DNA from 4 places in the Bacillus pfraonensis genome. Region 1 is predicted to be linked to each of the others. Evidence: predicted binding sites of a transcription regulator. Region 1 holds the regulator's gene; each other region holds the start of a gene.

The links. Region 1 encodes LexA, which represses DNA repair genes until DNA is damaged. Its sites were predicted from a motif close to CGAACATATGTTCG; they were not measured.
Region 2: the regulator LexA is predicted to act here: its motif matches at 6,034-6,047, upstream of recN (DNA repair protein RecN).
Region 3: the regulator LexA is predicted to act here: its motif matches at 3,726-3,739, upstream of ruvA (Holliday junction DNA helicase RuvA).
Region 4: the regulator LexA is predicted to act here: its motif matches at 3,741-3,754, upstream of KFD70_RS16640 (DNA polymerase IV).

Annotation. Positions count from the first base shown of each region.
Region 1 is NZ_JAHCDO010000015.1:19,241-27,006, forward strand. It holds gene KFD70_RS16150 (DUF1700 domain-containing protein) at 1-248, shown strand, start outside; gene KFD70_RS16155 (DUF4097 family beta strand repeat-containing protein) at 254-1,054, shown strand; gene lexA (transcriptional repressor LexA) at 1,084-1,704, opposite strand; gene KFD70_RS16165 (YneB family resolvase-like protein) at 1,847-2,503, shown strand; gene KFD70_RS16170 (DUF896 domain-containing protein) at 2,549-2,788, shown strand; gene KFD70_RS16175 (bifunctional metallophosphatase/5'-nucleotidase) at 2,832-4,415, opposite strand; partial or broken gene KFD70_RS16180 (coproporphyrinogen III oxidase) at 4,572-5,053, shown strand; gene KFD70_RS16185 (hypothetical protein) at 5,050-5,349, opposite strand; gene tkt (transketolase) at 5,701-7,701, shown strand.
Region 2 is NZ_JAHCDO010000016.1:45,580-53,345, reverse strand. It holds gene xseA (exodeoxyribonuclease VII large subunit) at 1-1,107, shown strand, start outside; gene xseB (exodeoxyribonuclease VII small subunit) at 1,097-1,327, shown strand; gene KFD70_RS16810 (polyprenyl synthetase family protein) at 1,327-2,220, shown strand; gene dxs (1-deoxy-D-xylulose-5-phosphate synthase) at 2,570-4,462, shown strand; gene KFD70_RS16800 (TlyA family RNA methyltransferase) at 4,466-5,305, shown strand; gene argR (arginine repressor ArgR) at 5,448-5,897, shown strand; gene recN (DNA repair protein RecN) at 6,161-7,766, shown strand, end outside.
Region 3 is NZ_JAHCDO010000017.1:1,937-9,702, forward strand. It holds gene KFD70_RS17455 (branched-chain amino acid ABC transporter substrate-binding protein) at 1-160, opposite strand, end outside; gene KFD70_RS17460 (ArsR/SmtB family transcription factor) at 643-963, shown strand; gene KFD70_RS17465 (DMT family transporter) at 1,032-1,946, shown strand; gene KFD70_RS17470 (BofC C-terminal domain-containing protein) at 2,130-2,660, shown strand; gene KFD70_RS17475 (iron-hydroxamate ABC transporter substrate-binding protein) at 2,674-3,618, opposite strand; gene ruvA (Holliday junction DNA helicase RuvA) at 3,810-4,427, shown strand; gene ruvB (Holliday junction branch migration DNA helicase RuvB) at 4,433-5,434, shown strand; gene KFD70_RS17490 (DUF2905 domain-containing protein) at 5,431-5,631, shown strand; gene queA (tRNA preQ1(34) S-adenosylmethionine ribosyltransferase-isomerase QueA) at 5,650-6,702, shown strand; gene tgt (tRNA guanosine(34) transglycosylase Tgt) at 6,717-7,766, shown strand, end outside.
Region 4 is NZ_JAHCDO010000016.1:13,635-21,400, forward strand. It holds gene sdaAB (L-serine ammonia-lyase, iron-sulfur-dependent subunit beta) at 1-375, opposite strand, end outside; partial or broken gene KFD70_RS16625 (PTS sugar transporter subunit IIC) at 424-788, opposite strand; gene rnz (ribonuclease Z) at 1,073-1,996, opposite strand; gene KFD70_RS16635 (DUF3932 family protein) at 2,185-2,436, shown strand; gene KFD70_RS16640 (DNA polymerase IV) at 2,485-3,723, opposite strand; gene KFD70_RS16645 (hypothetical protein) at 3,884-4,090, shown strand; gene KFD70_RS16650 (tripeptidase T) at 4,144-5,262, opposite strand; gene KFD70_RS16655 (GNAT family N-acetyltransferase) at 5,390-5,935, opposite strand; gene prli42 (stressosome-associated protein Prli42) at 6,137-6,229, shown strand; gene KFD70_RS16665 (DUF3894 domain-containing protein) at 6,354-6,593, opposite strand; gene KFD70_RS16670 (L,D-transpeptidase) at 6,657-7,217, opposite strand; gene KFD70_RS16675 (aromatic acid exporter family protein) at 7,423-7,766, opposite strand, start outside.

The DNA.
Region 1 (7,766 bases):
CTTTAATTGCAATCGTAAGTTTTATATTTTCCCTTTGGGTTGGAGGCGCGGTCTCGATTGTGGCGCCATTGCTAGTAGTGATTAAGATACTAACGGGTACATTCTTATGGCTTGATATATTTGTTTCTATTACATTTGTTGGAGTTGGATTATTGTTATGTATAGTTGCTTACTACTGTACAAAAGGGTTTAAAAATTTTTGTGTGGGCTATGTCAATTGGAATCTCAAAATGATTAAAGGGGAATAGATGAGATGAAAAAGATATTGTTAGTAGCTGTCGCTTGTATCATTATTGGAATTATTGGTATATCACAAACATATACAAAAGCAGTAGATGCGGCAGAAAGGGGGAATAAAGAAAAGGTTATTAAAAATGAAGAAATCCGAAATTTGGAAATTGATTTAGATGCTGGAGATGTTACGATTCAAAAAGGAAATGATTCTTCTTTTTATATAAAACAAATAGGAAATATTGCAAAACAAAAAGTGAGTGTTGATGAACAAGGGGATACGCTAAAGGTTCAAGGTAAGATAAAAAAAGGGGTTTCATTCGATTTTTCATTTTTATCTTTCGGGTTTAAAGCGCCAGGGATAATAATCGTTGTTCCGGAACGTTCTTACCAAGATATAAAAGTAAGTTCTTCTGCGGGTGAGATAACAGTAAATGATATAAAAAGTGAACGTGTAGAAGCAACGACGTTTGGTGGAGATGTAGAAATGGAGCGGGTGATAGCGAAGAAAGTAGAAGGGTCTTCAAAAGCAGGAGAAGTTAAAATGAAAAAAGTAAGTGGAAAAGTTGTAGCGAAAACAACAAGTGGAGATGTAGATATTGTAGATCATGATCCTAAATATGATTTAGAGGCAAGTTCAACTGCAGGAGAAGTTGATATTCGATTACTTCAGAAGCCTCAAGATGCGACTATAAGTGGGAAAACATTTGCAGGAGAAGTGGAGATTTTCAAAGAAGAAACGAAAAATGTAACATTAGGAAATGGTAGTGTAAAAATTAGCGGACAAACATCTGCAGGAGACGTTACAATTGAAGCGAATTAAAAAATAGACCAGTTTAACTGGTCTATTTTTTAATGTAAATCGCGGTATACACCGATTACTTTTCCAATAACAGAAACTTTATCTAAAAGGATCGGTTCTAAAGAAGAGTTTTCTGGTTGTAAGCGGAAATGATCTTTTTCTTTGTAAAAACGCTTTACAGTTGCTTCGTTATCTTCTGTTAAAGCAACAACGATTTCCCCGTTGTATGCAGAATGTTGTTGGCGAACAACAACTAAATCTCCGTCCAGAATACCCGCTTCAATCATACTATCTCCAGAGATTCGTAACATAAATACTTGGTCTGCTCCAGCAACAACACTTGCAGGAAGTGGGAAGTGTTCCTCTACACTTTCAACTGCTGTAATCGGTAAGCCTGCTGTAACTTTCCCGACGATAGGAACTTGAACAACTGATTGTGTTTCTGTTTCGATTTTCACTTCTCCTAAAATTTCAATGGCTCTCGGTTTTGTTGGATCACGTCGAATATAACCTTTTTCTTCTAGACGTGATAAATGTCCGTGCACAGTAGAACTAGAAGCAAGGCCAACCGCTTGACCAATTTCGCGTACGGAAGGTGGATAACCTTTTTCTTGTACTTTTAGTTTGATGAAGTCGAGAATGTCTTGCTGGCGTTTTGTTAACTTTTCCATGTTTTTTAACACCTCGTTTTCTTTCAATTTTCTTACTTATAAGTATAACATGCGAAAAAACATTCTACAAACATAAGTTCGAACAAAAAGACGATTTGTGATACACTAAAGGAAAAATCGAAATGAGAAAGAGGGTTTTAAAATGAATGCAATCATTTATGCCCGTGTAAGCACAACGAAAGAAGCGCAGGAAACATCATTATCACGCCAAAAAGATGAATTATTGCATTTAGCTGAGCGGTATCAAATGAATGTTATAAAGGTGATTGAGGAGAAGGCAAGCGGTTATACGATTGAAAGAGACGGTATATTAGAAGTGCTGGACATGATTCGAGATGAAGAGATTGATGTGCTTCTCATTCAAGATGAAACGCGGCTTGGAAGAGGGAATGCAAAGATTGCGTTAATGCACTGTTTACATAAAGAAGGGATCAAAGTATATACACATACGCATAATGGGGAATTACAGCTTTCTGATTCAGATTCTATGGTATTAGATATTATTGGTATAGTTGAAGAGTATCAGAGGAAGATTCATAATTTGAAGATTAAACGTGGAATGCAGAGAGCGGTAGAAAGAGGGTTTCGTCCAGAAAAAAATTTAAAAAATCGTCATTTGAGTACAGGACGTGAAAAGAAAGAAGTGCCGATTGAAGAAATTGTACGTCTTCGTCGTAATGAATTAACATTTGAGGAAATTGCTGCGACGCTTCGTGGTTTTGGACATGATGTATCAAAAGCAACAGTACATCGCAGATACGTGGAATATACGAAGCAATTGCTTGATAAACAAGACTAACTATTGTATGATAATAATCAGTTTTAAGTAGAAAGGGGATTCGAGATGCTAAGTCACGAACTCATTGAACGCATCAATTTCTTAGCGAAAAAAGCAAAAGCTGAAGGATTAACTGAAGAAGAACAACGTGAGCGCCAATCGCTCCGTGAACAATATTTAAAAGGATTTCGTCAAAATATGTTAAACGAATTAAAAGGCATTAAAGTCGTTAACGAAGAAGGTAAAGATATTACACCAGCGAAATTAAAAGCATTAAAAAAACAAGATAATGCAAAGTTAAATTAAAAGATGGGCGAAGCCCATCTTTTTTTGATTTTAGTAGAATTGTTTATTTGATAACTTTCCAATTACGGTTGATTGTCGCTTCAATTGTTCCCCGTTCTAATATGTAATTCGCAATAAGTTCAGACATATCAATTGGTATGTCTTTTATGATGGGTTTATTTTGGTACATAGAATAATTTCCGCCACCACTTGCGCGATAATTATTCATGACTACGTCATATTCTTGATCAAGGTGAATGGGAGATCCATCATATTGTAGGGAAACGACTCTTTCACCAATGGGCTTTGAAATATTTAATGTGTACGAAATTCCTTCCCACATATCGTAATTATAATGCTGTGGTTTTGGTTCGGTATAAGCAGGATTTACAATAATATTCCCATCTGTATGTAACGTGAAATATTCAGCAGATAGCTCAAGGGCTTCTTTTATATCTTTTCCTGTAATCCTTATGACCTTTAATGTATTTGGATAAATATAATTTGAAACAATATCTCTCATTGTAATATGTTTTGGAAAGCCAGAAGATTCATTATGAAATAGGCTTGTACAAGAGATATTGACTTCAGCTACTTCCATCTGCACTTTATTTATAAATTCGATAAAAGGATGGTCTTGTAAACGTGTTTGCATCGCAGTGTGAATTTGCATGTCACCAATAATGGTGCCGATTGGTTGATCTAGCCATTGTTGCGTTTGATTTTCGTAGTTAGATACAAGTGAAAGTACTTTTTCGTCTGCTTGAACGCCTTTAACAGACAACAGTTCCGAATGACATTTTTTAATTATCCATCGATCCTTATTTTGTTCTAATTCTACCCGAACTTTTCCTAATGAATGCCCATTAGATCCGGGTTGTACAATTGTTACACCATTTACTTTCGTATTTGCAATAGAGCGATGTTGGTGACCTGTTAGTAATATATCAATACCATCTATTTCTTGACACATCGCATATCCTTGATTCTCACCAGTTAAAATTTCTGTTGGTTCTCCAGATTGTAAATCCCTTTCAAAGCCACCATGATATGCTACGATTAGTAAATGTGGTTGTTCCTGTTCACGAATGTAGGAAACACATTTTTTTGTTGACTCTAGCGCATCTTCAAATAGTAAATCTTTAATATGGTGTGGCTGCTCCCAATTCGGGATGTAATGTGTTGTAACTCCCAAGATAGCGACTTTTATATTAGGGTGTATGTGTTTAATGACATAGGGTTTGCCGAAGTAAGGATCCTTTGTATGTTTATTTAAAATATTTGCGGATAGATAAGGCATATTCGCATTTAATACAGCTTTGTTTAATACATCCATTCCATAGTTGAACTCGTGATTTCCGATAACGGCAGCATCATAACCAATGTAATTAGCGATAAGTGACATTGGGTTGTTTGTATGCGGTATATATTTAGCGTAGTGATAGGTGAATGGAGTTCCCTGTATAAAATCGCCGTTATCGATCACAATTACATGTTCGTGCTGGCTACGCTCTTGTGTGATACGTGTTGCAAGTTTGGCTAATCCTATTTCTGCATTTTCATTATTTTGATAGTGAATCGGATAGACCGTACCATGTACATCGCTTGTTAGTAGAATGTGTATATGAACAATGTTGTTCTTATTCAAGCTTATCAACCTTCTTTTTTGTTATCTTATGATAAATCATAACAGATAATATATATTTGTTTTTTATTGAATGTTTAGAAAAGCTAAAATTTATAAAGAAGAAAATGAAAGTGTTTTCGGATTATCGTATGATGACAGGAGAAGGAGGAGAATATTATGGCTTTGCAACATGAATTTGTATTTGTTTCAAATGAAAAAGGAGAGCTAAGTTCTGAAGATTTTTCTTGGCATAACAGGGAGTTTTTTATAAAGATGGATCGGTTGTTGAAGATTGTGTGATATTAAGTGATGAAATAGTTTTGTATGTGTCAGATTTTTTGCAGTGGATTCCGACTTATAATCCTTTTCGGAAAGAAAAAGGATTTGGCCTTCATTATTATGGCATTACAAAAATTGAGAATGAAGGAGCGGAAATAGCGATTGATTTATTTCGCTCATTAATCAATCTATTTTCATTGGGACCTGAAAAAGTAGAACTCACAGGCTCATTTCAATGGACGGTAGATTGTGATACGGATGGAGAGTATGAACAACTTATTTTTAATCGAGATAGTCTCTGTGCAGATTTAAAATCTTTAGTCAAACTACTTCATAAAGTGAAAGAAGGAGAAGGATATCTTTTGCATTTTGGAGTTTAATTTTTTCTAAATAAAGCTGAAATAAAAGAACTAGCATTTGCAATAAATAAAGAAATAACGGCAATAAGAAACAAGAGAATGGCCATGAAACTATATAGATATCCTAATCCTTCACTTGTTATCATTACGTCCCGATCAAAATACAGTATGCCAAACGTACTAATGGAAAGAATAAGCATGACAACACCTGGGATGTATTTGTGGTGGGATTTTAATTTGACTGAAAAGTAAATAGAAAGAGTTGAAATGAGAGTCATAACAATAATAAAGGTGTAGGAAGCTGCTTCTTCACTCATTATTTCGCCTTCTTCCGTTTTTTATTTAATCTATACGATGAAAATTAATATATATTCATTTCTATTATACATGTTGTGATTAAATGGAAAATAGAATAGGGGTTAGGAAGGTGGCTAAAAATTTTTAGTGTTCGTGCATTAAGATACAGATAATTCCCTTTATTTTTAATAAAAAAATAAAGAAAAAGTATAACATATTGAATGCCCATACATTCCGAAAATTACAGTTTTTTTTATAAAAAATCGAAAAAACATCAACATATTTGTCGATACATGTTGTATAATCTTGCGTGGGAAGATATCATATAAATGTGTAAAACGTTTACTAATATAAGCGAAGGGAAGAATAGCATGTCACATTCAATCGAACAACTTTCTATCAACACGATTCGCACATTATCCATCGATGCGATTGAAAAAGCAAACTCTGGTCACCCAGGAATGCCAATGGGTGCAGCACCAATGGCTTATACATTATGGACTCAATTTATGAAACATAATCCAAATAACCCAACGTGGTTTAACCGCGATCGTTTCGTATTATCTGCAGGTCATGGTTCAATGTTATTATACAGCCTACTTCATTTATCTGGTTACGACGTAACAATGGATGATTTAAAGAATTTCCGTCAATGGGGAAGTAAAACTCCAGGACATCCTGAGTATGGTCATACAGCAGGCGTAGATGCAACAACTGGCCCACTTGGACAAGGTATTTCAACAGCTGTAGGTATGGCAATGGCTGAGCGACATTTAGCAGCGAAATATAACCGTGATGCATACAACGTGGTTGATCATTATACATACGCAATTTGCGGTGATGGCGATTTAATGGAAGGTGTTTCTGCTGAAGCGTCTTCACTAGCAGCTCACTTAGGATTAGGTCGACTTGTTGTTTTATACGATTCTAATGATATTTCATTAGATGGTGATTTAAATCGCTCATTCTCTGAAAGTGTAGAAGATCGTTATAAAGCATATGGTTGGCAAGTAATCCGTGTTGAGGATGGAAACGATGTTGAAGCAATTGCAAAAGCAATTGAAGAAGCAAAAGCTGACGAAAAACGCCCGGCGCTAATCGAAGTAAGAACAACAATCGGTTTCGGTTCTCCAAACAAATCAGGAAAATCTGCTTCACATGGTTCTCCGCTTGGTGTAGATGAAACAAAATTAACAAAAGAAGCGTATGCTTGGACAGCTGAACAAGACTTCCATGTACCAGAAGAAGTATATGATAACTTCCGTAAAACGGTACAAGATGCTGGTGAAACAGCACAAGCTGAGTGGAACACAATGCTTGGTGAATATGCACAAGCATATCCAGAATTAGCAAATGAATTACAAGCAGCAATGAAAGGTCTTCTTCCAGAAGGTTGGGATAAAAACTTACCAACTTATGAATTAGGATCAAAAACAGCAACGCGTTCTTCTTCAGGTGCTGTAATTAATGCAATTGCTGAAGCTGTACCATCATTCTTTGGTGGATCTGCTGACCTTGCTGGTTCTAACAAAACATACATGAATAACGAAAAAGACTTCACAAGAGCTGACTACAGCGGTAAAAATATTTGGTACGGTGTACGTGAATTTGCAATGGGTGCAGCAATGAACGGTATTGCACTTCATGGCGGTTTAAAAACTTACGGTGGTACGTTCTTCGTATTCTCTGATTACTTACGCCCAGCAATCCGTTTGGCAGCATTAATGCAATTGCCTGTAACATATGTGTTTACACATGACAGTATTGCTGTTGGTGAAGATGGCCCAACACATGAACCAATCGAACAATTAGCGGCGCTTCGTGCAATGCCAAATGTATCTGTTATTCGTCCTGCTGATGGTAACGAGTCTGTTGCAGCTTGGAAATTAGCTTTAGAATCTACAAATAAACCAACTGCATTAATTTTAACTCGTCAAGATCTTCCAACATTAGAAGGCGCAAAAGACGATACGTATGAAAAAGTTGCAAAAGGTGCGTATGTAATTTCTGCAAGCAAAAAAGAAACTGCTGATGTAATCTTACTTGCAACTGGTTCTGAGGTAAGCTTAGCAGTTGAAGCACAAAAAGTATTAGCAGCAGATGGAGTTGACGCAGCTGTTGTCAGCATGCCATCTATGGATCGCTTTGAAGCACAATCTTCTGAGTACAAAGAATCTGTATTACCAAAAGCAGTAACAAAACGTTTCGCAATCGAAATGGGTGCTACTTTCGGATGGCATCGCTATGTTGGTCTTGAAGGAGATGTATTAGGTATCGATACATTCGGTGCTTCTGCTCCTGGTGAAAAGATCATGGAAGAGTATGGATTTACTGTAGAAAATGTTGTTCGTAAAGTAAAAGAAATGCTTTAATGATTTGTGAAAAATCTCTCCGGCATGGAGAGATTTTTCTATGTAAATGAGTTTATTCGACAGAA
Region 2 (7,766 bases), on a different contig from region 1:
TCTGTCTATGAAGCGAGTGGTTCCTATCAGATTTATATTCAGGATATGCAGCCTGATGGGGTTGGGAATCTTCACTTAGCTTACGAGCAATTAAAGGTTCGATTAGAGGAGGAAGGGCTGTTTTCTCAAGTTTATAAACAACTAATTCCTGCCTATGCCAAAACAATTGGTGTCATTACATCACCAACAGGAGCTGCGATTCGAGATATTATAACGACAATTAAACGCCGTTATCCAATTGGGAATGTGATTGTATTTCCGGTACTTGTACAAGGGGAGTCTGCGGCTCCCTCAATTGTACAAGCGATTCAAACAGCGAATGAGATGAAAGAGATAGATGTATTGATTGTTGGTCGTGGGGGTGGTTCTATTGAAGAACTATGGGCCTTTAATGAAGAAAGTGTTGCACGGGCGATTTTTACAAGTGAAATTCCAATCATCTCAGCTGTTGGGCATGAAACAGATTTTACAATCGCTGATTTTGTAGCAGATTTACGTGCGCCAACTCCAACGGCAGCAGCAGAACTTGCAGCACCGAATATACTTGAATTACAAGAGAAAGTGTTACAAAGAACTCTTCGTATGCAAAGAGCAATGCGAGAGATGTTATATAAAAAGCAAGAACAACTGCAAACCCTTCAAAAATCGTATGCATTTCGTTATCCAAAGCAAGTGTACGAGCAAAAAGAAGAGCAGTTAGATCGCACTCTTGAGCAGCTTATTTTAGCGAAAGAACGTTATATAGAGAAAAAGGTAAATCAATTGAAACAGCTCTCATTTTATGTTGAGAAGCATCATCCATCTCAAAAGATTTTGCAAACGAAGACAAGGGTAGAAATGTTGCAAAAGCAATTACAACGTGAAATGCAAACATTGCTGCAAACGAAAGAGTTTACTTTTATGAGGGCGGCTCAGCAACTAGAAGCACTTAGTCCACTTAAAGTAATGATGAGGGGATATGGGCTCGTATATAGCGAGAAAAAGCAAGTGTTAAAAAGCGTGAAAGATGTTAGCCTTGGTGAGGGTGTTTCCGTACAATTACAAGATGGAGTGTTAGATTGTAACGTATCGGGCATAGAGGAGCGTGAATTGAACAATGGAAAATAAATTAAGTTTTGAAGAAGCGATTTCTCAGCTTGAACAACTTGTTTCTAAGCTTGAACAAGGTGATGTTCCATTAGAAGAGGCAATTTCATATTTTAAAGAAGGTATGGAGTTATCTAAGCTATGTGATGAGAAATTAAAAGATGTTCAAGAACAAATGGCAGTTATCCTTGGAGAGGATGGAGAACTTAAACCATTTACTGCTGTAGGAGATGAAGCATAGTGGCATATGTAGCTTTTGATGCTTTTGTGAAAGAAAGTAAAGCTTTCGTTGAGGAGCAGCTTGTGCGCTATGCAAATCAATTACAATGTCCAAATGTACTTCGCGAAGCGATGATATATTCATTGGAAGCGGGCGGAAAACGTCTCCGTCCGTTACTTTTATTTGCAACGTTGCAAGCGTTTGAAAAAGAAAGAGAATTAGGTATAGGAGCAGCTTGTGCTCTTGAAATGATTCATACATATTCGTTAATTCACGATGATTTACCATGTATGGATGATGATGATTTAAGACGAGGAAAACCAACAAACCATAAAGTGTTTGGTGAAGCGATGGCCGTTTTAGCAGGAGATGGCTTGTTGACCTATGCTTTTCAGGCAGTGACAGCGTACAATTATCAAGATGTTTCTACAGAAACAAAGCTAAGGCTTGCTCTTGAACTTGCAAAAGCAGCTGGGCCAGAAGGGATGGTTGCTGGACAAGTAGCAGATATGGAAGCGGAAGGAAAGCAGCTTACGCTTAGAGAATTAGAATATATTCATAAGCACAAAACAGGCCGATTATTAGAATATGCTGTGCTTGCAGGAGCTATACTTGCAGGAGCAACACCAGAACAAGAGAAAAAACTACTTGCATTTGCAAAATATATTGGTCTGGCTTTCCAAATTCGCGATGATATTTTAGATGTAGAAGGTACAGAAGAAGAAATCGGAAAACCTATTGGTAGTGACGCTTCCAATGAAAAAAGTACATATACGACGTTATTTACTATAGATGAGGCAAAATGTATCTTAGAAGAAACAATTGTCAAGGCGAAAGATGCGATTGCATCTTTACAATTAAAAGATGAGCATTTATTATCTATTTGTGATTTAATCGCAAAGCGTAATAACTAATGTAAGAGCGTTTTCATTTGTTGAGTCATTTATCATTTTGTGGTATAAATGTAGAAAAAGGTTTTTCTTTACTTGTTATTGGCAAAAATATATCTAGATTACGTTGCCGTTATCACTTTGTGTTAGCGGCTCTTTTTTCATCGATAGAGAAGTGACGATAACTGGCGGCTTCTTAGCTGAAAGGCATATCTCGCTTTCTAAGAACGTAGAGAAAGATGGCAGATTGTCTATTCAAGCACGATAGAATAGAGCGTAATAGGAAAGATATTGAAGAATTTCTTGTGTTTTGCAAATGTTTTTACAGTATTTTACATGTTGACAGATTATGAAACGAAAGTGAGTGATCCATGTGGATCTAACGCAAATTCAAAACCCTAGTTTTTTGAAAGATATGTCTATCAGTGAACTAGAGGCATTGAGTGAGGATATTCGGAAGTTTTTAATTGAAGAGCTCTCTCAAACGGGTGGACATATTGCTCCTAACTTAGGTGTAGTAGAACTCACAATTGCTCTGCATAAATTATTCGATAGTCCAAAAGATAAATTTTTATGGGATGTAGGACATCAATCCTATGTACATAAAATTTTAACAGGGCGTGCAAAAGAGTTTGGCACATTAAGACAATATAGAGGCCTATGTGGTTTCCCGAAGCGCTGTGAAAGTGAGCATGATGTATGGGAAACAGGTCATAGTTCGACTTCATTATCCGCTGCAATGGGAATGGCTCTAGCACGTGATTTAAAGAAAACGAAAGAGTGTGTTATACCGATTATTGGGGATGGTGCTTTGACTGGTGGAATGGCTTTAGAAGCATTAAACCATATTGGGCATGAAAAGACAGATATGATTGTTATCTTAAATGATAATGAAATGTCGATTGCTCCGAATGTTGGCGCTCTTCATAATGTTCTAGGCCGTCTGCGTACTGCTGGAAAATATCAATGGGTGAAAGATGAGTTAGAATATTTACTCAAGAAAATCCCAGCAGTTGGCGGGAAAGTGGCAGCAACAGCAGAAAAAGTAAAAGATAGCTTAAAATATTTGCTTGTATCAGGTGTCTTTTTTGAAGAGTTAGGGTTTACATATTTAGGTCCTGTGGATGGACATAGTTATGAAAACCTATTTGAAACGCTTCAATATGCAAAGAAAACAAAAGGCCCGGTACTTGTTCATGTGATTACGAAAAAGGGAAAAGGATATAAACCAGCAGAGAGCGATGTAATTGGAACTTGGCATGGAACAGGTCCATATAAAATCGAATCTGGTGATTTTGTGAAGCCGAAAGAAGTTGCACCAGCATGGAGTGCCGTTGTGAGTGAGACAGTTCGTAAGCTTGCAAGAACGGACGAGCGGATTGTAGCTATTACACCAGCGATGCCAGTTGGATCTAAACTTGAGAAATTTCATCAAGAGTTTCCAGATCGTATGATTGATGTTGGAATTGCTGAACAGCATGCGACAACAATGGCGGCTGGAATGGCAACGCAAGGAATGAAGCCGTTTTTAGCGATTTATTCAACATTCCTGCAACGGGCATATGATCAAGTTGTTCATGATATATGTCGTCAAAATTTAAATGTCTTCATTGGAATTGACCGTGCAGGACTAGTTGGAGCGGATGGTGAAACGCATCAAGGTGTATTTGATATTGCGTTTTTACGTCACTTGCCGAATATGGTGCTCATGATGCCGAAAGATGAAAATGAAGGTCAGCATTTAGTGTACACGGCAATGCAATATGAAGATGGTCCAATTGCTCTGCGTTATCCACGTGGAAATGGGCTTGGTGTTCCAATGGATGACGAATTGCAGGCTATTCCAATTGGGACATGGGAAACGTTAAAAGAAGGCACGCAAGCGGCAATTTTAACGTTTGGTACAACAATTCCGATGGCGATGGAAGCAGCGGAGCGTCTTGAAAAGGCTGGTATTTCAGTGAAAGTAGTAAACGCTCGCTTTATTAAGCCGATGGATGAAACGTATTTACATGAACTTTTAGGTAAGAATATGCCAATTTTAACCATTGAGGAAGCTTGCTTAATTGGCGGATTTGGAACAGGTGTAGTTGAATTTGCTACTGACCATGGGTATCATAGTAATTTAATTGAACGAATGGGTATTCCGGATCATTTCATTGAGCATGGTAGTGTTACAAAGCTATTAGAAGAAATTGGTTTAACGACAGATGCTGTTGTGGACCGTATTCATACAATGATTCCATCAAAACAAAAAAGGGCGTAACAAATGAGTGTAAAAAAAGAAAGAGTAGATGTACTATTAGTAGAACGAGGGCTTATAGAAACGCGTGAAAAGGCAAAACGCGCTGTTATGGCGGGACTTGTATATGCAAATGAAATGAGACTCGATAAGCCAGGGGAAAAAGTTCCACAAGATACACCGATTACGGTAAAAGGACAAGTTATGCCATATGTAAGCCGTGGTGGTTATAAGTTAGAGAAGGCATTAGAGACTTTTCACCTTGATTTACAAGATAAAGTTATGTTAGACATTGGTTCATCAACTGGTGGTTTTACAGATTGTGCGTTGCAAAATGGTGCAAAGCTATCTTATGCTTTAGATGTAGGTTACAATCAACTTGCTTGGAAATTGCGTCAAGATGAGCGCGTTGTTGTTATGGAACGAACGAATTTTCGTTATGTAACACCGGCTGATTTAGAGCGTGGTTTGCCGCAGTTTGCTAGCATTGATGTTTCATTTATATCATTAAAATTAATTCTTCCAGTCTTAAAAACGATATTGACTCCAAATGGTGATGTTGCGGCTTTAATTAAACCACAATTTGAAGCTGGAAGAGAGCAAGTTGGGAATAAAGGCATTGTTCGTGATCGTAAAGTTCATGAAGCTGTCGTAGAAATGATAGTGGATTTTGCAATAAAAGAAGGATATGATGTTGAAAACTTAACATTCTCTCCAATTACAGGTGGGGACGGAAATATTGAGTTTTTAATTCATTTAAAATGGCATGGTGAGCGTGAGAGTGGTGAAAATCATTCTCTAGCTTCTGTAAGACAAGTGGTAACAGAAGCTCATGAAATTTTAAAACAAAAAGGGAAAGGGGAATAACTGTTGTTGTTCCTCTTTTTGTTGGAATTGTATAATGATTGTAAAAACAATTATGTACAAGTAAACGATTATAAGTTAACATAAATAAGTGAAGTATACCAATGTTTAAACTATGGTAAGAGATAGTGTGAGGTGCAAATGTATGAATAAAGGTCAGCGCCATATTAAAATTAGAGAAATTATCGCGAATAAAGAAATTGAAACACAAGATGAACTAGTTGATATCTTACGTAATGAAGGTTTTAATGTAACGCAAGCAACCGTATCACGTGACATTAAAGAGTTGCACTTAGTAAAAGTTCCATTACATGATGGTCGCTATAAATATAGCTTACCAGCAGATCAACGGTTTAATCCCTTGCAAAAATTAAAACGCAATCTCGTGGATTCGTTTGTAAAGTTAGACACAGCAGGACATATGCTTGTGTTAAAAACATTACCTGGTAATGCGCATGCGCTTGGAGCACTTATTGATCATTTAGAATGGGATGAGATTATTGGAACCATTTGTGGTGACGATACTTGCTTAATTATTTGCCGTACGCCTGAAGATACAGGTGTTGTATCAGATCGTTTCTTAAATATGTTGTAACAAAAAGAATCTTGTTTACTTTTTTGCTAAAAGCAGAAAGTAAACAAGATATTTTTTATTATGGGAAAATAGATAAATGTAAAGCGAAGTATTGTAGTTTTTAGAATGAAGTTAGAGAATCGATGGATTGACCCGTAAAACAAATGTTTGGTACAATGAAGCGGGCTAGAAGAGTAAATGGTACATATAATAACTATTTGAGTGAAAAGCGCTCAGCGAAAGCCCTTAGTAGGGGATTAGTTTATAACGAGGTGAATGGGGCATTGTTATCGGAATTATCGATTAGAAACTTTGCTATTATTGAGTCATTAAATATTTCTTTTCAAAAAGGTTTAACAGTTTTAAGTGGTGAAACAGGTGCCGGAAAATCAATTATTATTGATGCAATTAGCTTACTTGTTGGGGGCCGTGGTTCAGCAGAGTTTGTTAGGTACGGAACAGAGAAAGCTGAAATTGAAGGCTTATTTTATATAGAGGATGATAAACATCCGTGTATTGCGAAGGCTGAAGAGCTGGATATTGAAATTGAAGATGGGATGATCATTTTAAAGCGTGACATTGCTGCGAATGGAAAAAGTGTATGCCGTATAAATGGTAAGCTTGTCACATTGAGTATATTAAAAGAAATTGGAAAAACGCTTGTTGATATTCATGGACAGCATGAAACCCAAGATTTGATGAATGAGGAACGCCATTTGTTTATGCTTGATCATTTCGATGGAGATCGGATTACGAATCAATTAGAAATATATCAAGATGTATACGGTGAGTATGAGCAGCTAAAAAAACAACTTAAATCTTTAACAGAGAATGAGCAACAGATGGCACATCGGTTAGATTTAATTCAATTTCAGCACGAAGAAATTCGTAAAGCAGATTTGAAAGCTGATGAAGAAAATGAATTGACGGAAGAGAGATTAAAAATCTCAAATTTCGAAAAAATTTATAAAGCGCTTGGTGATGCATATCGTTCATTAAGTGAAGATGGTAGTGGACTTGACCATGTACGAAATGCAATGGGACAAATGGAGAGTATTACGCACCTAGATGAGGCGTATCAAGAGAATCATGATTCGATTGCAAATAGCTACTACTTATTGGAAGAGGTTGCCTATCAGCTTCGAGAAAAGTTAGATATGATGGAGTATGACCCGAATCGTTTAGATGAAATTGAAACGCGTTTAAATGAAATTCGTATGCTAAAGAGAAAGTATGGAAATACTGTAGAAGAGATTTTAGCGTATGCTGATAAAATAGAGCAAGAAATTTTTACAATTGAAAATAAAGATGTACATATTGAAACGACGAAAAAGAAATTAAAAGAATTAGAAAGCGTGATTTTGAAGGAAGCAATGCTGTTGAGTAATATGCGCCATCAGCTTGCAGATCATCTTACGAACGCAATCCACCAAGAATTAAAAGAACTGTATATGGAAAAAACAAAATTTGAAGTGAGGATTGCAAAAAGAGACGGAATCATGGATGATCCGCTTGTAGATGGGACGCCAGTGAAACTTACGGTAGATGGCTATGATCATGTGGAATTTTATATTTCAACAAATCCAGGTGAACCTTTAAAACCACTTTCAAAAGTAGCTTCTGGCGGAGAATTATCCCGCATTATTTTAGCTTTGAAAAGCATTTTTTCTAAGCATCAAGGTGTTGCATCTGTTATTTTTGATGAAGTAGATACAGGCGTGAGTGGTCGAGTGGCACAAGCGATTGCGGAAAAAATTTATCGTGTATCTGTAAACTCGCAAGTACTTTGTATTACGCACTTACCTCAAGTAGCGTCGATGGCGGATTCGCATTTATTTATTCGTAAACAAGTTGCAAATGATCGGACGATTACATCAGTTACTGTATTAA
Region 3 (7,766 bases), on a different contig from region 1:
TGAATAATAACCATAGCGGTGACTTTGTAATTTGATCTATTCCTTCATTGAAGCCAATATAACCTAAAATACCTATTATACCAATCGATTGAAATAAAAAGGCAATTCGTACGTTCTTTAAATTTTGAAGGATTAAACGTTCATCTTTTATTTTTTTCAATGTACTCACTCCTGTTTTACCAGATTTTTCATTATATCCATGCCTATTGTAACATATATTTTACATTAATCAATTTATATTTTACTTAAGAATCTTGAGGAATATATGTTGGTATGAAAAGTTAATAAAAATTTTTAGGATTAGCTTGCGTTTTTTGTACATTAATGTTATATTAGCAAAGCGATGAGCTAATTTACGTAAGACGAGAGATATGCTTAAGTGCTAAACACGCGGATGTGGCCGCCTGGTCTCTCGCCGTAAACGCATCAAGACGCCTGCTATGTTCAGGCGTCTTTCTTATTATATAAAGGTGAAATGAAGTTATGCATAAGAGAATTGTCGTCCAACTTCACTTTTTGGTAGGTTAAAATATCAGAATATTAGATTGATTTATTTACAAATCCCTTCAATAAGATTAAAATATAAATGGTAATATATTACACAATATAGTGACTATATGAAATGGTAAGGATGAAAAGAATATGGAAAATTTTGAATGTAAAAATACAGAGGTTGTTTTGGAGAAATTTAAATTAACAACACCTATATTTCAGGCTTTGGGAGATATAAATCGTCAACAAATTATTATGATGTTACTTGAAAATAAAAGTCTGAATGTAACTCAAATAACCGATGGAATGGGTATTTCAAGACCAGCTGTTTCTCATCATTTGAAAATTTTAAAACAGGCAGAATTAATTACAGCTGATCGAAATGGAAAAGAGATATTTTATGCTGTAAGTTCACGAGAATTTTTAAAACAAATTAAGGAGTTAATTGTAGCGGTAGAATCAAACTACTAATTTTTTTAGATTATAAGTTTACAAGTTTAAACATTTGAACTCATTTTTAGTGAAAAGGAGCAATCAAGGTGAATGGTAAGAATCGAATGTATGTATTAATGTTACTCGTTCCTTTGTTTTGGGGTGGCTCTTTTGCAACAGCGGAGCATGTTATTACAGAAATTCCACCACTTGTTGCAGCGACGATTCGTTTCACGTTAGCTGGAGTTATTTTAATAGGGATTGTTCTAGTTAAAGCTGAGTGGAATATGAGCGTGTTAAGTAAAAGCTGGAAAGGTTTATTATTTGTATCCTTAACCGGCATTTTTGGATACAATGCATTTTTCTTTATGGGACTCAATTATACTTCTACGATGAATGGCTCATTAATTATTGCCACAATGCCAGTGTTTGTTACAATGGGAGCAATTTTGTTTTTTAAAGAAACATGGAGTGTGAAAATAGCAATAAGTTTAATTTTATCCCTTATAGGTGTCATTATTGTTATTACGAAAGGCTCATTATATACACTTATATCTTTGTCGTTTAATAAAGGAGATTTATTGTTTATAGCTGCATTAGCCTGTGGAGTGTTATACAGCTTAACTGGGAAGGCAGTGATGAAGGGTGTTTCGCCTTTGTTGACGACTATGAGTATGACTGTAATAGGAGCTATTTTTCTAGCAGGTCTTTCTGTTTTTGAGGGAGGATGGGAGAAAGTTCCGGCGCTCTCTATACAAGGATGGCTTGAGATGTTGTATATGGTCGTTTGTGGAACGCTAATTGGCTATATAGTATTTAATAAAGGGGTAGAAGAAATTGGAGCAAGTAAAGCAAGTATGTATTTAAATATCACACCTATCGTTGCAACCTTAATTGCAGTTGTTTTATACAAAGCAACAATTACATGGCAACAGCTACTTGGAATGGTAATTGTGCTAGCAGGGGTTTATATTGCGACGGTTCAAACAAGTAAAAATAAAAACATGTCTCTACATGATTAAAAGAACTTGTGATATCAGAAATTTACTCTGATACTGTTTGGTGTACAAAGTGGTGATTTGTTCGAGAGTTTGCATATTTTATAATCCTCAATAAACGATATCTACTCTTCCTATGGATAAAACTTCTAATTCCGGAAAAACTACAAATAGAAGTTTTAGATTGCCTAGAAGAGGTGAGCGGAAATGAAATTCATAATGATTGCAGTTCAAGTCGTAATTGCTATGTTTTGTCTATATCATGAATCGAGTGTGATAGCTGCGGCTCCTGCATCAGAGGTTACACAAAAAGAGCCTCAAGTTACAATCTTATTAGAGCGTATGTATTTAGATGGAGAAGTAAGTGAGGAAATTTTTACTGAAAAAGTAGCAAACTTAGAACAGTTTCTACAGCAGTATAAAGAATGGCAGCTTGTCGATCGTGATGAGACACAAATTGTGTTGCAAAAAAAGGTAGATGATATTTCACCCCTGCTTAAAACGAGTGGGTATTTTGGTGTTTCTAATGAGGGAATACTGCAAATTTTTAATGGTGTGCCAAAAGAAGATAATGCGATTCATTCATTTTTTCAAATTGATATGAAAAAGCTAGAAAGTTATGAACGAGCAGAGTTAAAACGCGGTATTCGCATCAAGTCAAAAGAACGTTTTGTGAAGACAATTGAGAAAATGAAGCAGTATGCAGTGCAAAATAAGAAAAACAGCAGCTCGGGATGAGCTGCTGTTTTTCTTATTTATTTTTATCTAAAATTTGTTTTGCAATTTCATCAATTAGCATATCTTTTCCGATTGGGTTAAATGCTTTTGTGTTAAAAACTTCATTGCTTACTTCATAGACGTGATTGTTTTTTACAGCTTTATTATCTTTCCAAACAGCGCTGTTTTTGTAGTCATCGAACACTTTATCCGCTTCGCCACCAAAGTTTACGATAAACATTTGATCCGGCTGGAATGCAACAAGACCTTCTAGTGATACTTGTGCCATCGTTTGTTTTAAATCTGTGCCTTTCGTTGCAGGAAGTTTTAAGTCGTTAAAGAGAATATCACCATATCCGAAGCTACCATATACACGGAAGTTTTGTGGTGTTACAGCGAGGAACATAAAGTTCTCATCTTTTGTTTTCTCTTTAATTTTTTTAGATAAGGACTCTGCTTTTTTATCGTAGTCTGCAATCCATTTATCAGCTTTTTTCTCTTCGTCAAATAGCTTGCTTACTTCTTTAAATTTACCGCGCCAGTTTTCTAAGTTGGTTTCTAAGACAACTGTAGGTGCAACTTTTGATAGTTGATCATAAATTTTCAATTGACGATTGTTTAAAATAATTAAGTCTGGTTTTAAAGCAGTAACTGCTTCTAAATCAACTTTAGGTGCCCAGTACCAACCAACTGCTTTTACACCTTTTAGCTTTTCTTGTAAATGATCTTGGATTTTATCTTTATACGTGTTGGCAGTACCAACAGGCTTATGGCCAAGAAGTAATAATTCTTCAGATGATCCAGATAAGTCAACAATTCTTTTTGGATTTATCGGAATTTTAACTTCTCCTTTTGCATGTTTTACAACTTTTGTTTTTGGTTGTTCTTTTGTCTGTGCTTCTTCTTTTTTAGAAGAGCAACCAACAATGGCAAGAACAACAAGAATGAGAGTAAGTAGAATAGATAGATTGCGTTTCATCTTGTATGTAACCCCTTTAATTAGTATTGATAATCATTATCGACCTTGTAATATTAATTTGCTTTATATATTTCTGTCAATATTAAAAAAATGGAAAATCCAAACAGAGAACATTTGTTGGGTCAGTCTCGCTTTTCCATCATTAAATATGTTAAAATGGAATACATGATTTAAGAGGGAGAGATCGTATTTTGTTTGAATATGTTACAGGCTATGTGGAATATGTAGGGCCGGAATATGTCGTTCTTGATCATAATGGAATTGGCTATCAAATTTTCACGCCAAATCCGTATGTATTCCAAAGAAGTAAGCAAGAAATTCGTGTATATACATATCATTATGTGAGAGAAGATATTATGGCGCTTTACGGATTTAAGACACGTGAAGAGCGATTATTATTTACAAAATTGTTAGGTGTGTCAGGAATTGGGCCAAAAGGTGCGCTCGCAATTTTAGCTTCTGGTCAAACTGGACAGGTCGTGCAAGCAATTGAACATGAGGATGAAAAATTCTTAGTGAAATTCCCGGGAGTTGGAAAGAAAACAGCACGCCAAATGATTTTAGACTTAAAAGGAAAATTAGCTGATGTTGTGCCGGATGCATTTGTTGATTTATTCTCAGATGTAGAACGTTTCGATGAGAAGAAAGGTTCATCGGCTGAGCTTGACGAAGCGCTTGAAGCACTGCGTGCACTTGGCTATGCTGAACGAGAAGTAAATCGTGTTGTACCTGAGTTGTTAAAAGAATCACTTACGACGGATCAATATATTAAAAAGGCACTTAGTCTTTTACTAAATGGTAAGAGGTGAGTAGAATGGACGAACGCCTCCTTTCAGGAGAATCGGCATATGAAGATGCGGATTTAGAATATTCGTTACGGCCACAGACGCTCCGTCAGTATATTGGCCAAGATAAGGCAAAACATAATTTAGAAGTGTTTATTGAGGCGGCGAAAATGCGTGAGGAGACATTGGATCACGTACTATTATACGGACCTCCAGGACTTGGTAAAACGACGCTTGCGAATATTATCGCTAATGAAATGGGCGTTAATATTCGAACAACGTCAGGTCCAGCAATCGAGCGTCCAGGGGATTTAGCGGCAGTGTTAACGGCGCTTCAACCTGGTGATGTACTATTTATTGATGAAATTCATCGCCTGCACCGATCGATTGAAGAAGTATTATACCCAGCGATGGAGGATTTTTGCCTTGATATTGTCATTGGTAAAGGACCAACTGCAAGATCTGTAAGGCTTGATTTACCACCGTTCACATTAGTCGGTGCAACAACACGTGCAGGTGCGTTATCAGCGCCGCTTCGTGATCGTTTTGGTGTGTTATCACGATTGGAGTACTATACGGTAGATCAACTGTCAGCAATTGTAGAGCGTACAGCAGAGGTGTTTGAAGTTGAAATAGACTCATTAGCTGCTTTAGAAATTGCAAGGCGTGCGCGTGGTACGCCGCGTATCGCGAACCGATTATTAAGACGCGTGCGTGATTTTGCGCAAGTTCGAGGCAACGGAACGATTACGATGGAAATTACTCAAATGGCATTAGAGCTCTTGCAAGTCGATAAATTAGGGCTTGATCATATCGATCATAAGTTACTGCTCGGTATTATTGAAAAGTTCCGCGGTGGACCAGTTGGATTAGAGACTGTTTCAGCGACAATCGGGGAAGAATCTACGACGATTGAAGATGTATATGAACCGTATTTACTTCAAATCGGGTTTTTACAACGAACGCCAAGGGGACGCATTGTAACACCGCTTGCATATAACCATTTCGGAATGGAGATGCCAAAATTATGACGGATATGCCGAAGTTGCTTATTACGGCGGGTATCCTTCTCATTGTCGTGGGAATAGCTTGGAAGTTTATCGGAAGGCTTCCAGGCGATATTTTTGTGAAAAAAGGAAACGTTACCTTTTATTTTCCGATCATTACATGTATTGTGTTAAGTATTGTATTATCTTTTATTATGTATATAATAAATCGATTTAAATAGAAATAGGTGGCTATAGTTATGGATATTAATCTGTTTGATTTTCATTTACCGGAAGAACTTATTGCACAAACACCGCTTGAAGAGCGTGAAACATCAAGATTAATGGTGTTAGATCGTGAAACAGGTGATATCGAGCATAAGCATTTTACTGACATTCTTTCTTATTTACATGAGGGGGATTGCTTAGTTTTAAATGAAACGAAAGTTATGCCTGCTCGCCTGCATGGTGTGAAAGAAGATACAGGTGCACATATCGAAGTACTTCTTTTAAAACAAGAAGATGGTGATAAGTGGGAAACACTTGTGAAACCGGCTAAACGTGTAAAAGAAGGAACGGTTATTTCTTTTGGCGAAGGAAAGCTAAAAGCAACTTGCATTGGAACAGCTGATCAAGGTGGCCGTCAGCTTGAGTTTTCGTATGACGGTATCTTTTATGAAATTTTAGATGAACTTGGAGAAATGCCGCTTCCTCCGTATATTAAAGAAACACTAGAAGATCGTGATCGTTATCAAACGGTATATGCGAAGGAAATTGGTTCTGCAGCAGCACCGACAGCCGGGCTTCATTTTACAGAAGAGCTACTAGAAACATTGAAACAAAAAGGCGTTCACTTGGCGTTCATTACACTTCATGTTGGCCTTGGTACATTTAGACCAGTGTCTGCAGATACAATTGAAGAACACCATATGCATGCTGAGTATTATCATATGTCAGAAGAAACAGCAGAGTTGTTAAATCGTGTGAAAGAGAACGGTGGACGTATCATTACAGTTGGTACAACATCAACTCGTACATTAGAAACAATTGCTACAGATAACGATGGTAAGCTTTGCGCGGCATCTGGATGGACGGATATCTTTATGTATCCAGGTTATGAATTTAAAGCAATTGATGGTTTAATTACAAACTTCCACTTGCCAAAATCAACATTAATTATGCTTGTGAGTGCATTTGCAAATAGAGAAAATGTACTTCATGCGTATAATGAAGCAGTAAAAGAGAAATATCGTTTCTTTAGCTTCGGTGATGCGATGTTCATTGCATCTCATTCTAAAGTAGGAAACAAATAAAAAGGAGTAAATCTATGACAGCAATTCGTTATGAATTTATTAAAACATGTAAACAAACGGGTGCACGCTTAGGGCGCGTCCATACACCACACGGCTCATTTGATACACCAACATTTATGCCAGTTGGTACACTTGCGACAGTGAAAACCATGTCACCAGAAGAGTTAAAGGCAATGGATTCAGGCATTATTTTAAGTAATACGTATCATTTATGGCTTCGTCCAGGTCATGAAATTGTGCGTGAAGCAGGCGGATTACATAAATTTATGAATTGGGATCGAGCAATCTTAACAGATTCAGGTGGTTTCCAAGTATTTAGTTTAAGCGACTTCCGCCGCATTGAAGAAGAGGGCGTACATTTTCGCAATCATTTAAATGGAGACAAGTTATTCTTATCACCAGAAAAAGCGATGGAAATTCAAAATGCATTAGGTTCAGATATTATGATGGCATTTGATGAGTGTCCGCCATTCCCAGCTACTTTTGAATATATGAAAAAATCTGTAGAACGTACGAGCCGCTGGGCAGAGCGTTGTTTAAAAGCACACGAGCGTCCAGAGGATCAAGGGTTATTCGGTATTGTACAGGGTGGAGAGTTTGAAGAACTTCGTCGTCAAAGTGCGAAAGACCTTGTTTCAATGGATTTCCCTGGTTATGCGGTAGGTGGATTATCAGTTGGGGAGCCAAAGGATATTATGAACCGCGTACTTGAATTTACAACACCGCTTCTTCCGGACAATAAACCACGTTATTTAATGGGAGTAGGTTCTCCTGATTCATTAATTGACGGTGCAATTCGTGGTATTGACATGTTTGACTGCGTACTTCCAACACGTATTGCTCGAAATGGTACATGTATGACAAGCCAAGGGCGTCTTGTTGTGAAGAATGCGAAGTTTGCAAGAGACTTCGGTCCGCTTGATCCAAATTGTGATTGCTACACATGTAAAAATTATTCTCGTGCGTACATTCGTCACTTAATGAAATGTGATGAAACGTTTGGAATTCGTTTAACGTCTTATCACAACCTTCATTTTCTGTTAAACTTAATGGAGCAGGTGAGA
Region 4 (7,766 bases), on a different contig from region 1:
AATTGAACAAGCAACCACTTCAATCTCCTCTTCTCCTTTATACAAACGAATTCTTGCTGTATTTGGATGTGGCGCATTCGCTTCTTCTTCAATAAAGTCCACTTCAATCCCACGCTCTTTTGCAATTTCTAGCGCACTTGGGATACGTGTATCATCTGTTTCAAATCCTAGTATTCCACCAATCAACGCTACATCCGTACCGTGACCACGATATGTTTTTGCAAACGAGCCATATAACGAAATTGTAACTCTTTCTGGTTCATGACGGAAAAGTTGACGAGCAACTTGCCCCATTCTTGCTGCACCTGCTGTATGTGAACTCGACGGTCCAATCATAACTGGACCGATAATATCAAATACTGAGCGATATTTCATCATGATTCCCCCTAAATCTTTTATGAAAAATTACTTACTACTATTCTATTAAGCTGCCGATTCTGTTGCCTTCCCTCCCGTACCACGAATTTGCTGTGCCGTACGAATTGGATAGTTTTTGAATAGAAGTGAGCCAATATATCCTGAAATAATACCAGATACCATAATACATAAGAAACATAGCGTTACTTTCATTGGATCATTAAAGCCATACATAACCATAAGTCCGGCGATTGACGTTGCTGTTCCTGTTGCATTATTTACAAGATCGAACATGGAAATAATAATACCGGCTGTCGCACCACCAATAAAGTTTGTCACATAGACTGGAATTGGTTTGCTGAAATTAAATCAGCTTGCGTAAGTGGCTCAATTGCAACCGCAATCGTCGTTCTCTTATCACCAAACTTCATTATAGCTTGTTTTTTATGAAACGCTTACTTTTATTGAATTTTAAAATTTCTGAATTCATAACCACTCCTCTCTCTTGTACTAATATTATATAAATTTATTTATATAACAGCTTTTTAAAACAACCGATACTTTGTATTTTTTCCTATACATTCAAAATCTTTAAAGTTTCTGTATTATCTCATATAGCTATCAAATAATAACAGATTCATCTATTTAATAAAGAAAAAAATTTTTATTACAAATAAAACAATGGCAAACCTATGTTGCCATTGTTTGTAAAATATTACCGTTCTACTGGAAAATGTTTTAAATCCATTGCAATTTCTGTATTCGCAAACAATGTTTGTGCTTCTTTTAATAACTCCTTATAAGTGTCTCCTTGATAACGAGAACTAATATGAGTTAAAATTAACCGTTTTACATTTGCTTGCACTGCAATACGAGCTGCTTGCTCTGTTGTAGAATGAAAATAATCATGTGCTTGTCCTTCATCTTCTGCTGCAAATGTAGCTTCGTGCACAAGTACATCTGCATCTTGTGCTAGCTGACGACTAGCTTCACAATAACGTGTGTCTCCTAAAATCGTAATAATTCTTCCTTTTTGGGGTGGACCGATAAAATCCTTACCATGTAAAACTCTTCCATCATCTAACTCTACTGTCTCACCATCTTTTAAACGTTTAAAGATTGGACCTGGCTTCACGCCTTCTTCTAACAATTTCTCAACAAGGAGATGTCCTTGTATATCTTTCTCTACTATTCGATATCCAAAACATTCAATCCCATGTGATAATCGCTTCATTTCTACAGAAAATTGCTTATCTTCAAAAACAATTCCTTCCTCTGTAATTTCAACAATTTCAAGTGGATATTTAACGTGCGTTGTACTCACTGACAAGGCCACTTCAATAAATTGCTTAATTCCTTTTGGTCCATAAATCGTTAATGGAGTTGTTCCCCCTTGAAAAGAGCGACTTCCTAATAAACCAGGTAGACCAAAAATATGATCACCGTGTAAATGTGTAATAAATATTTTTTCAATGCGACGCGGGCGCACAGATGTATGTAAAATTTGATGTTGCGTTGCTTCACCACAGTCAAATAGCCACGTTTCCCCTCGTTCTTCTAACAACTGTAAAGCAATTGCCGAGACATTCCTTCCTTTTGAAGGGACGCCTGCACCAGTTCCTAAAAATACAAATTCCACTTTCTTTCCTCCAGCTCTTTATAGAATCTACCTTCCATCTTACGGAATGTTATTTCAAATGGCAAATGAATTCCCATGAACTACTCATCTAGACGACTAGATTACACGAACGATACAAATAAAAAAATAGCAATCGTTCGTGTTTTGTAGTAAAATAGTTGTACCATAAATAAAGGGAGCGTTTAACTATGAAAGAAGTATTTCGTTTACAAACTGATTTTTCATCTTCATTTGACCGCTGGGTAAGTTCTTTCGTTTCTGATCACCCAGCACAACTAGAATGGACGACTTTAAAAGAGTTAATCCATGAGTACACAACATTGCATACAAATCAAACGTTACCGGAATATATTTCTTCCTCTATCACATATTATGCACAACGTATTTCAACGGCAAATAATTCAGAAATTGTGATTTATGAAAATCCTTCTATCTCATAATCTATAAAAATAAAAAGTGTCATGAGTACTGAATTACCATGACACTTTTTACATAAATTTATTTCGTAACTTCTGCTGAAACGATTTCTCCTGTTTTCGAAATAGCTGACTTCCTCTTTGCAAAATAGGAATCCCATATTTATCATTGATTTGATCAATTACAGCTAACAGTGGTTCTTCTTTCGCATCTTCTTCAAATGAAAATAAATCCAGTTGCTTCATTGACTCTGTCTTCCACTCTAATTCAGTAGCTGTAACACCAAGCAACCTAATCGGATCTCCATCCCAATGTTGTTTCCACAAACGTGAAGCGGCTTGAAAGATATCATGCTCTTCCCAAATCGCATTTTTTAATTGTTTACTTCGTGTTATTGTACGCCGATCATAGTATTTAATCATAATTTGAATGTTATAGCTGACAAGGGTACGTTTTTGCAACCTTTTACTAACCGATTTCGATAATCGCTCTAACATATCGAGCAATTCTTTCTCTCCATCCATATCTTTTGAAAATGTTGTGGAATTCCCGATGCTTTTATGTTGCCCCATTTGATTTGGATCAACCTCTCTATCATCCATACCTTTTGCTCTTTTTTGTAAATCAACGCCATGCTTTCCTATTTTCGCACGTATCAAATGTTCTTCTCCCTTTGCCAACTGTTCAATGGTATGTATGTGGATTTCTTTTAGCTTTTCTGCTGTTCTCTCACCAATTCCATGCATCGCTTCAACAGGACGTGGCCAAAGTAACTCCTGAATATCTCGTTTTCGAAATACTGTAATACCAAGCGGCTTTTTCATATCCGACGCAGTCTTCGCCAGAAAGAGATTTGGCGCTATTCCAATGCTGCATGGCAACTGTAATTCTGTTAATAGCGCTTGTTGAATCATCTCAGCAATCTCGAGAGGCGTACCTAATCCGTAACAATCTGTTATATCTAAATAACCTTCGTCTATAGAAACTGGCTGTATTTTTTCAGTAAAACGTGAAAGGATTTGAAACATCTCAAATGACGCTTCGCGGTACAATTTAAAGTTTGGCTGCTTTACAATTAACTCTGGACATAATCGCTTTGCTTCCCAAAGTGGCATTGTTGTCCGCACCCCATATTCCCTCGCTTCATAACTACATGTTACAATGATTCCTTTTCGTTCTTTTTCGTTCCCTGCAATTGCTAATGGCTTTCCTTGTAGCGACGAATTATGCGCAATTTCAACTGATGCAAAGAAACAATTCATATCCACATGCAAAATAACACGACCGTTTTTCGGATACATTTCTCGCATATTTCTCACCCCCAAAAAGAACATTCGTTCCCTATTCTTATTATATCAAATTCCACAAAAATAATGGAACGATTCCGTTACAAAAACTATATTCTTTCCTACTTCTATTTTTGACATACTTATATTAAATATGGATAATACTGTAAAAGGAGTGGTGATTATGAAAAAACATAGGAACCTCAACTACACCTTCCTCGTTATTATATTAATTATTGCGATTAACTATTTATTACTACCAGTTTTCAATATTAATGTTAACACCTTCACACTTCTCCCTCACCTAGTGCACGTCGCAACAACATATATACTCCCATGGATTTTTCTCTATCGGCTCATTCGCCTTGTAAAAACAATTGAATCTAAATGAAAAAGAGCGTGTAACCTTCTATAGGTTACACGCTCTTTTTGTTTTCCTTACAATTATTTCGCTACTTCTTCAATAATTGCTACAACTAATTCAGCTGTTTTTGCTAATTCTTCAACAGGAATTTTCTCGTTTGTTGTATGAATTTCCTCATACCCAACTGCTAAGTTTACTGTTGGAATACCATGCCCTGCAATTACGTTTGCATCACTTCCGCCACCACTTTGGTGAAGAGAAGGCGTACGACCAATTTTTTCAGCAGCACGTTTTGCAACCTCTACAACATGATCGCCGTCAGCAAATTTAAATCCTGGATACATAACTTTTACTTCAACATCTGCTTGACCGCCCATTTCTTTTGCAGTTGTTTCAAATGCTTCTTTCATTTTTGCAACTTGCTCTTGCATTTTTTCATCTACTAAAGAGCGAGCTTCTGCGAAAATTTGCACATGGTCACAAACAATATTTGTTTGTGTGCCACCTTCGAAACGACCAATATTTGCAGTTGTTTCAGAGTCAATACGACCAAGTGGCATTTTTGCAATTGCTTTTGCTGCGATTGTAATTGCAGATATACCTTTTTCAGGTGCCACACCAGCGTGAGCTGTTTTTCCGCGAATAATCGCATTTACTTTTGCTTGTGTTGGTGCTGCAACTACAATTTCGCCCACTTTTCCATCGCTATCTAATGCATAACCATATTTTGCTGTAATACGTTCATGGTCTAATGCTTTCGCACCAACAAGGCCTGATTCTTCACCAACTGTAATAATAAATTCAATTTTCCCATGAGGGATATTTTTCTCTTTTAAAACGCGGATTGCTTCAAACATGGATGCTAATCCAGCTTTATCGTCTGATCCTAAAATTGTAGTACCCTCTGATACGATATAACCATCTTTAATAGAAGGCTTAATTCCTTTACCAGGAACTACTGTATCCATATGAGAAGTGAAATAAATTGTCTCTACTCCTTCTTTCGTTGCTGGTAAAGTACAAATTAAGTTACCCGCTCCATGTCCAGTTACACCCATTGTGTCATCTTCAAATACTTCAACACCTAAAGCAGTAAATTTTTCTGTTAACACTTTACAAATTTCTGCTTCATATTTTGTTTCAGAATCTACTTGAACAAGTTCCATAAATTCATTTACTAAACGTTCTTGATTAATCATGAAAATGCGCCTCCTGCACTACCATTATGTATGTAACATTGTTAATTATAACAGAATTTCGCAAAAGTTTCGAAAGACAAGATAAAAAACAGATGGTTCACACATCTAGATAACCATCTGCTTTCTTCTACTCATTTAAAAGGACCCAACGCATATGATCTTCCCAAATCCCATTCACCATTAACATTTTCCGGGACACCCCTTCATATTGAAATCCAATCTTCGTTACAACTTGAATAGATGCTAAATTACGAGGCATAATCGGAGCTTCAATACGGTGTAAGTGAAATTCTTGAAAAGCGACATCAATTGCTTTTCTAAGCGCTTCTGTCGTATATCCTTTATTCAATTCATCTTTATCTAATTTGTAGCCTAAAACGCAAGATTGATAAATACCTCTCACGATTAAATTGAAAGAAATGCACCCAATAATATTCTTATTATCGCCTTTCTTAAAAATCCATAATCGAATAATTTTCCCTTCCTTAAACTCTTTTCTATCTTTTTGCAATCGTTTCTTTTGATAGTCCAGTGTAAAAAAATCATCTGGTCGATATTCTTCCCACGCCTTTAAAAACTCACGATTTTTGTCGTAATATTGAAGAACTTGCTCTGCATACGACTCGTCAATTTCTCTTAATTGCAAACGTTCTGTTTCATATATTTTCATCATCGGATCTCCATTCTTCAGCTTGCAAAACTTTTAAAAAAGGCACCGAAAAAACTTGTGTCCATCCTTTTATATTCTCTATGCACTTTGAATTTTCCTGTTCTATTTTATATACACTTCTCGAATTTTGTCCTTACTCTCCCCTTGTCCATACTTTCGTTTCTCGTTACAATAAAGTTGTAATGATTGCAAGGAGGCCCTAATATGAATAAAAAAGCACAAAAAGTTATGATATACGTTATGCTAATTTCAATGCTTGTAACAACATTGCTTGCTGGAGCAAGTATGTTTTGGTAAAAAGGACGACGTGCTCGTCTTTTTTTATTTCCTACGTTTATGTAAATAGGCTGTTTATTCTCCTGACTAGAAAATAAACAGCCTGCTCAATCACCACATTATTTTAAAGAATCATATATATATTTTATTTTATTATGAGTAGAATCGCTACGATACTAAATGAAAAAGCCATCACAAGGGCCATAACAAAGCTTGTATAATGTTTCTGCTGAAACGCTCCTATAACAAAGGTTACATTCAGAAGTGCCATGAATACAATGGATACGAGAAAAGAACATATATTAAAAGTTGCCAATATGAAGGTAACAATGAATAGAAAACCAATACAAAATTGCATATAAGAAAGCCTTGGATTCAAGTACATATAAGCAACCCCTTTTCCTATTATCTTTGTATATTCTCATTAACGCATGGTTATGTACACATGTCAAGACACCTTAAAAGAAAAGAAAAAGCCAACTTGTAGGTTGACCTTTTCATAGGCGATAGCTCCTTTTTCTTTCGCAAGTTGCTGGAACGTTTTTTTTGATTTCACAATCGACACCTTTGTTCCAATCGGAATACGATCAAATAAATATTCCACATCTTGTTTTTTCATCCGAATACACCCTTGCGAAATATATTTTCCAATTGAGCTTGGCTGATTTGTGCCATGAATGCCATATTTACTCCCATCAGTCCCCCGCGCGTTAAACCCGATCCATCTAGATCCAAGGGGATTTTTGGGCGATCCACCAGGGATATTCTTTGCAATATAATAAGGATTTTTTGCTTTCATTACAACATCGAATGTCCCCTCTGGCGTTAATTTGTTTGTTTTTCCTGTCGCTACAGGAAAGACCTTTTGAATTTTCCCATCATTAATGTAAGCAAGCTTATTCGTCTGCTTATTTACAATAATGAATGGATCTCCGACCCGCGGGTTATCTCCAAGAGGCCAAATTGGTGAAAGAGAAAAACATAATAGCAAGGATAGAAGATACGACATGATTCATTCCTTCCTTCTATATATAAATCCACTTTAATTTTTAGACATATTAGATGCGGCTATGAAAACAAAAACTAATCTCCACTTATTTCCTCTTTTATTTTCACTCGGCATGGAGCTAAAAAAGGCACTGTCCGCTTCTATGCATGGCCGGATGCTCTCGCCCACCTAAAAAATGGTTTTATGTTGTTTTTATAATTTGGATTTATATAAGTACTTTCACATTATCCTTCCCCTTAAAACGACTTTTAATGAGTAAATATTGCTCCATTTCATAAACCAGTTGAACGAGCTTCGCACGCATTTCAAACTCTTCACGGGTCTCAGGAAGTGGCATTTCTCTAAAAATCTCTCGCATTTCTTGTAATTGTCTAAGTGAAATAAGCCCCGTACTTTCAGGGCGAATCGAATTCCCCACATTTTCAATTACTTCCGCAATCATACCTGCCTGCTCATATGACCACGATAATGAAGCAGCAAGAGGCATAATCCGTTCTAAAATTTCAAATTGTTGTCTACGCATATCAAAATATCGATAATAATAATCAT